2 regions of the Pseudoalteromonas sp. Of11M-6 genome follow, and region 2 is predicted to be linked to the other one. Evidence: riboswitches for the same ligand, from Rfam matches in the RefSeq annotation. Region 2 holds a riboswitch; the other holds the start of a gene.
The links. Region 2 has a riboswitch for lysine ahead of lysC (lysine-sensitive aspartokinase 3). Riboswitches for the same ligand answer to the same signal wherever they lie in the genome.

Region 1 (3,426 bases), on a different contig from region 2:
ACCAAAATAGGCACAGCTGGATCTAGCTTTCTCAAACGCTCAGTGGCTTCAAAGCCATCCATCACAGGCATATTCAAATCCATTAGCACGATATCAAACTTACCCACCTCATATACTTCAAGGGCACCTTCACCATGTTCGACATGCGTTACCAATTTTGCTATGGGCTGAAGCATTTTTTCAATCACGCGTGCATTTAGTAAATTATCTTCCACCAGTAAAATGCGAGCCGACACCTGCTCCATTGTATGAGCCGGTACCTGTTGATTGTCAATTTCAATAGGGACTCTCAGGATTGCTCTTGTACCGATTGGCTCCCTTGCACTAAAATCTAATCGTCCTCCAAGCGCTGAGGTGAGTAATTGGCAACGCTTCAGCCCTAACTGCGTGCCTTGAAAATGCTCGCTATGCACAGCTTCTCGTAACTGCTGATAGTCGAACCCAGGCCCAGTATCTTCAACGACAAATTCTAAATATGGTGTATCTTCATCTATAACCAAATCCGCAAATACTTGAATGCTGCCACGCTCAGTAAATTTAATTGCATTATTAACCAATTCACTGATCAACCAACCAACACGCTTACAATCACAATAACAAGTCACATCTAACTCATTACTCAATGCCAAATTAAAAGCGAGAGATTTCTTGTGTGCGGTTAGTTGAAAGGCGATACAAGCTGACTTTATTACTTCTCGCAATGCGACTTGATGACGCTCAATAACCACTTCTTGCTCGGAAAGGTTATTAAAGTCTTGAACCGAATAGAGTAATACATCCAATTGATTTGCTGCGCTTTTCACATGCTGTAATTGCTGCGTTTCTTTGCTCCTCAGATATTCATCTAAATACCCCTGAATGGCCTGCAATGGTGTTCTTAGCTCGTGACTAACGCGCGCTAAAAATCGTGATTTTGAGTGTAATGCATCGTCAGCAAGCTTTCTTGCCGCCTCTAATTTATCGAGTGCTTCAGCAATTTCTCGCGCCATTGGGCGAAATACAAGTTTCGCTTCTATAAACAGTAGCAACAGTCCAAGTAGCCAGATTAACAATTCTATTTTCCTCACCATCTCTGTTTTACTTCGCGCATGCTGCTCGAATAGTGAAACGGCATCATTCAGGTTTGGGAGTATATGCTGAGACGCAGTAAAGATTTGCTCCATTAATTGAGGAGTGGATTGCTGTAACCGAGACCTTGATAAAGTGACAAAAGTAGTACTTTGCAAATCCAACTGCACCGGCCCTTGGTAGTAAAGCGCTGTAAGCGCCTCATTCAGATAAATAGCCTCTCCACTACTTTCTGTTTTAGTTAAAAACTCATGATTACTTTCAAACTTATCAATGGCTTGACGTAGCGCTTCACTATCTCGTTGATTGTCTTGCGCACTATATAGCGCGATACGTTGGGACAACATCCGCTGCATACCCGCAATATTAATTACGTGTGCATCTAGGCTCTGCTGATACAGTAGATATTGCATAACCCCCATCGCCATCGACAACAATATAGCCATAGCAAGTAATGCCCCGATATAACGATTTTTAACTTTACTTATTAGCGACATATTTTTGTTTTTCATCTCATAGCATTGTCTCAGCTGCAATGTTAAGTGTAGTTAACAATCGCATTATTTACAGTCCGATGCTTGACACCTAGACGGCCAAAATGTTTCAATGCGCGTTCACCCTATTTAGATAGTTTGATGCCACGGCGTCAAATTGAGGGCTGGAAGAGGTGCGTTATTCAGGTAACTAAGTGAAGGAGAGCAAACTCCGTTGCAGCTTAGTGAGGGGAATATACGCCGAGAAATTGAGTTATTGTTTGCTAATACTCATTTCGGGCGACTGGGCTGAATCCCAGCGACTGTCACCAACATACTTGGTGGAGAGCTTCTGGTCTTAGAAAAATAAGGCCATTGGCTGCCTTATCCTTTTTAAGTCCATTGCTCTTCGAATTTTAACAGTTCGAAGTTTGGACACCCTCCTAACTCCGAACATGATTTAAGTTCGGTAGAGATGAAATCACAATTCAACTTATCTGACTATCCGTTGTGGACGGCCTTAGTAACGCCTTTTGATGCTGAAAATCAGGTTGATTTTAACGCATTAACGACGCTTGTACGCGATCAAGAGCAAGCTCGTAACGGTATTCTTTTACTAGGCAGTACCGGCGAAGGCCTTGCGCTTACCCAACAAGAACAGCAACAAATCGTTGAGTTTGTTTGCCAGCTCGCCCCAAGCGTACCACTTATGGTTGCCGTTGGCGGCAGTAATCTTGAGCAGCAAACACAATGGGTGCGCTTTTGTAATTCGCAGCCCATTCATGCGCTCTTACTTGGCTCACCAATCTACGCAAAGCCCGGCAAAGTTGGTCTGGCGCATTGGTTTAGTACGCTACTCGATGAGAGCCATAACCCTTGCATGCTCTACAATGTACCTGGTCGCAGTGCCGTTGCTATCGCCCCTGACCTACTCGGCGAACTAGCTTGCCACCCTAATCTGTGGGCACTAAAAGAAGCCAGTGGTGATATTGCCACCTTTGAAGCATTTCGTCAGGCAGCGCCTGATGTCGCCATCTATAGCGGCGACGATGGCCTTATGCCCTACTTTGCACAAGCAGGTGCAACGGGTCTGGTGTCTGTTGCAGCAAACGCATGGCCACAGCAAACCGCAGAATTTGTAAGGCGCTCGTTAAGCGGCACCTCTCCTAATTTATTTACCACTTGGTCAGAAGCTGCAAATAGCTTATTTGCAGTGGCAAATCCCATACCAGTCAAAGTGTTAATGCACTTGCAAGGGAAGCTCACAAGTCCAAACTTGCGCCCGCCACTGACACATTTGGAACTCACCCATACCGATGCGATCACTCGCGCGAACGAAACTATTTTATCTTGGAATTAAGGCAGTAAACATGAGCTGGTTAACCCTACTAAACGATTTAGAAAATGGCACAGTACGTGCGGCAACACAGGATGAGCAAGGCCATTGGCATGCTAACGTAGAAGTAAAACACGGGATCCTTGAGGCATTTAGAAATGGCGTAAATACAGAATTCCCAGGTGGATTTGTTGATAAAGACAACTTAGCACCACGCGGATTTGCTGCCCAAGATGGCGTTCGTATGGTTCCTGGCGGAAGCAGTGTAAGACGTGGCGCTTACGTCGCAGCGGGCACAATCATTATGCCACCGGCTTATGTCAACATTGGTGCCTATATTGATTCAGGTACTATGGTAGATAGTCATGCGTTGGTTGGTTCTTGCGCGCAAATTGGTAAAAATGTCCACCTTAGCGCAGCGGTGCAAGTGGGTGGTGTATTAGAACCAGTTGGAGCAAGCCCTGTTGTTGTTGAGGACGATGCCTTTATTGGTGCAGGCTGTGTATTGGTTGAAGGGGTTGTTGTTAAACGCGGTGCCGTATTAGCACC
Region 2 (3,426 bases):
GCACCGTGATCTCTTCCGCTAAACCGAGGCTTTCTTCTTGTAAAAGAAAGCTGGCGAAGTCAGCGATTGCACGGTTGATTTCTAACTGTGAAGATTTAGCTAAAGGAATAATAATTTCTTGTTGGAGTAATCGATTGGTTTCTTTATATATTCGTTCACTCGACCAGCTAGAATTTTTCTGCTTTAGGATGTTTTGTACATCTTTTAGACTGAAATCTGCGAGCTTAAATCGTTTAAAAAGTAGCTCGAGTACGCTCCAGTGTTCATTTATCGTATTTAATAATTTTTTTGCTGGGATCATAACTTTCCAGTGTGTAGTAGAGAAGTTTCATCACCACTTCATCAAATTGTCACAAAATGTTTATTGTACGTGGCATGGGGCCTGCGATGGTGCTAGAATCCGCCCCGAAATCGAACCCACCCCTTGTTACATTTAATTACAGGTTGTTTGCGCATTATGGTCACGCCCATTATTCTAACCCTGATCGCCATCGCTTTTATACTCATCGTTATAGAAGATATTATTCACGTAAACAAGGCCAAAACAACGCTTTTTTTTGGTACTTTATGTTGGATTATCGCCTTTATCTCTCCAATTCATGGTCAAAGCCCAGAAATTGTACAAATTGAACTAGACCATAACATTTTGGAAATCGCGACGCTTTGGCTGTTTTTAATGGCTGCCATGACGTTTGTGGCCTACTTGAACTCAAAAGGGTTTATCCAAAATATTGTTCACCGGATCATGCCAACCCATATTAGCGAACGCAAGCTAATGTTTTTGGTCGGTGCTTTTGCATTCGTATTTTCGTCAATATCGGATAACATCACCGCGACGCTTATTTCATTAGCTGTAGTCATGTCTTTGAAATTAGACCCGAAAAAGCTAATTAGATATGCGACATTAATCATCTTCAGTGTTAACTCCGGTGGGGTATCATTGATCACCGGTGATGTAACCACCTTGATGATATTTTTGGCCGATAAAGTAACCATCCCTGATCTGCTTTTACTAATTGCCCCTTCTATTTTTAGCGTATTTATCTTAGCTGCGATGCTATCAATCGGCATGAATGATAAGATCATTTTTGAAAAGGCTGAATTACGCAGAATTGAAAAGACCGATATCACCATTGCGCTCATCTTCTTATCAACCATTTTTGCTACGTTATTCTTAAGCGTGCAATACCATGTACCGCCGATGCTAACTTTCTTATTTGGCTTGTCTTTGATGTTCTTAATGGCGCAATTCTTGATGCGCAAGAAAGACGTTAATAAGAAAATCATCGACTATATCCGTGAAATTGAATATGACACCTTGTTGTTCTTTGTGGGTGTGCTCTTATTAGTTGGCGCGTTGAAAGAGGTCGGTGTACTGTCTAAGTTTACCGATTTATATCTGCATCTTGCACCGGAATACGCAAACTACTTGGTCGGTTTAATGAGTGCGGCGGTAGATAACGTGCCTTTGACGGCTGCGCTATTAAAAGCAGATATTACGATGACTCCAGCGCAATGGCTAACCTTTACTTATGCGACTGGGGTTGGTGGCTCTATGCTTATCATTGGTTCTGCAGCGGGGATCATTGCAATGAGTAAGGTTAAAGCATTAACCTTCTCAAGCTATCTTAAAATGAGTATCTACCTGCTTATCGCATATACCATTGGATATAGTGGCGCGTATTTCGCGGGTCAGCTTATTTAAGACCAATGGATTTAATTTTTTAGCGCTTTGGGATAAGTTTTTCATAAATAACTTGACACCTAGACGGCTAAAAGATAATTTTCTCACATCGCCCGCATTTATTGCGGGCTTTTATTTTGCTTTTATTCAGATTAACAAAGGCAAAATAAACAGAAGAGGCGCGATGCTTAGGTAGTTAGTGTGAGGTGACGAGACCAATGACCACTAGTGAGGGAAGTATTCGCCGAGGAGAAAAGTTGCTCGTCGCAACGATTCTTCGGTTTACGAGGCTGAATCCTCGGAACTGTCACCGTATTGGTGGAGAGCTTCTGGCAAAGGTCATTTCAAGCGTTCGTCTTTTTAGAAATCCCATGCCGAGTTCTCCTTATAAAATTTGACTGTGCCAACAGTCGAGAGGAGAGAAAATGAATTCGCAGTATGTTGTAGCCAAATTTGGCGGTACCAGTGTCGCTGACTTTGAGGCTATGTCTCGTTGTGCTCACATTGTTCGTGACAACCCAAATGTTCGAGTGGTCGTTGTGAGTGCGTGTGCTGGCGTAACCAATCACCTTGTAACGCTAACCCAACAAAAGGAAGATGAGGCCGGGCGCAAAGCGGTTGTTGCAGCGGTTGAAAACATACAGCAAGCGATTATCGACCAAGTGTCTTTGGATGCTGATCTTGTTGAGGGTTACAAGCAAACTTTCAGTGAATTTGAAAGCCTTGCGAGTTTACCTGCACTTAGCAGACAGCAATGCGATGAAATGTTGAGCTTTGGCGAACGTTTTTCTTCTTATTTGTTTACCCAAATACTACGTAATAACCAGGTTCAGGCGTCGCGATTTGATGTGCGTAAAGTGCTTAAAACAGATAATCAATTTGGTAAAGCGAATCCGAATATTGCAGCTACGCGTGAAGCTGCGCAAACCAATTTGGTCGCGCTACTTGGCGACACAGTGCAGGTGACGCAAGGGTTTATTGGTAGTGACCAATACGGCCAGACGACTACGCTTGGTCGTGGCGGTTCTGACTATAGTGCTGCATTGTTAGCAGAGGCAATTGACGCGTCAAGTGTGCATATTTGGACCGATGTCGTTGGTATTTTCAGTACCGATCCGCGTTTGTGTGTAAAGGCTAGACCTATTCCTCGTTTGAGTTTTGATGAAGCGGCAGAAATGGCGACATTTGGTGCTAAGGTGTTACATCCCGCAACGATATTGCCAGCGAGTCGTAAAGGTATTTCAGTATTTGTTGGTTCAAGCCGTGATCCGCAAGCGGGTGGCACTTGGATTGAAAAAGAGAAAACGGCGCAAGCAGGCATTCGCGCAGTGACACAACGCAAAAACCAAATACTATTGACGTTAAAGAGCCCTGAAATGCTTCTTGCTAGCGGCTTTTTGGCTCGTATCTTCACCATTTTAAGCAATTACAATATATCGGTTGACTTGGTAACGACTTCGGAAATTAGTGTTGCACTTACGCTGGATAATGCGCCGAATGCTTCTCGACCAGAGTTAGAACAAGCTTGTTTGGATGAACTTGGCGAGTTTTGTCATGTGACCGTTGAAAATAATCTTACTTTGGTGGCCATGATAGGTTCTGAGATCCAGTTGAAGAAGTGCCAACTTAACCTGATGGATGTGTTGTCAGAGTTTAATATTCGATTGATATGCCATGGTGCGAGCAAGCACAATCTGTGCTTTTTAGTTGAGCAGCAGGAGTCAGATCAGGTCGTGCAGTCA

Region 1: it holds a riboswitch for lysine, as region 2 does, so the genes downstream of both, dapA (4-hydroxy-tetrahydrodipicolinate synthase) here and lysC (lysine-sensitive aspartokinase 3) in region 2, are expected to answer to the same signal.

Annotation. Positions count from the first base shown of each region.
Region 1 is NZ_JAKRFW010000012.1:37,839-41,264, reverse strand. Features, by position in the region: gene MHN32_RS08275 (response regulator) at 1-1,580, opposite strand, end outside; lysine riboswitch at 1,723-1,901, shown strand; gene dapA (4-hydroxy-tetrahydrodipicolinate synthase) at 2,017-2,901, shown strand; gene MHN32_RS08265 (2,3,4,5-tetrahydropyridine-2,6-dicarboxylate N-succinyltransferase) at 2,912-3,426, shown strand, end outside.
Region 2 is NZ_JAKRFW010000002.1:254,219-257,644, reverse strand. Features, by position in the region: gene MHN32_RS02415 (hypothetical protein) at 1-301, opposite strand, end outside; gene nhaD (sodium:proton antiporter NhaD) at 458-1,705, shown strand; lysine riboswitch at 1,851-2,021, shown strand; gene lysC (lysine-sensitive aspartokinase 3) at 2,110-3,426, shown strand, end outside.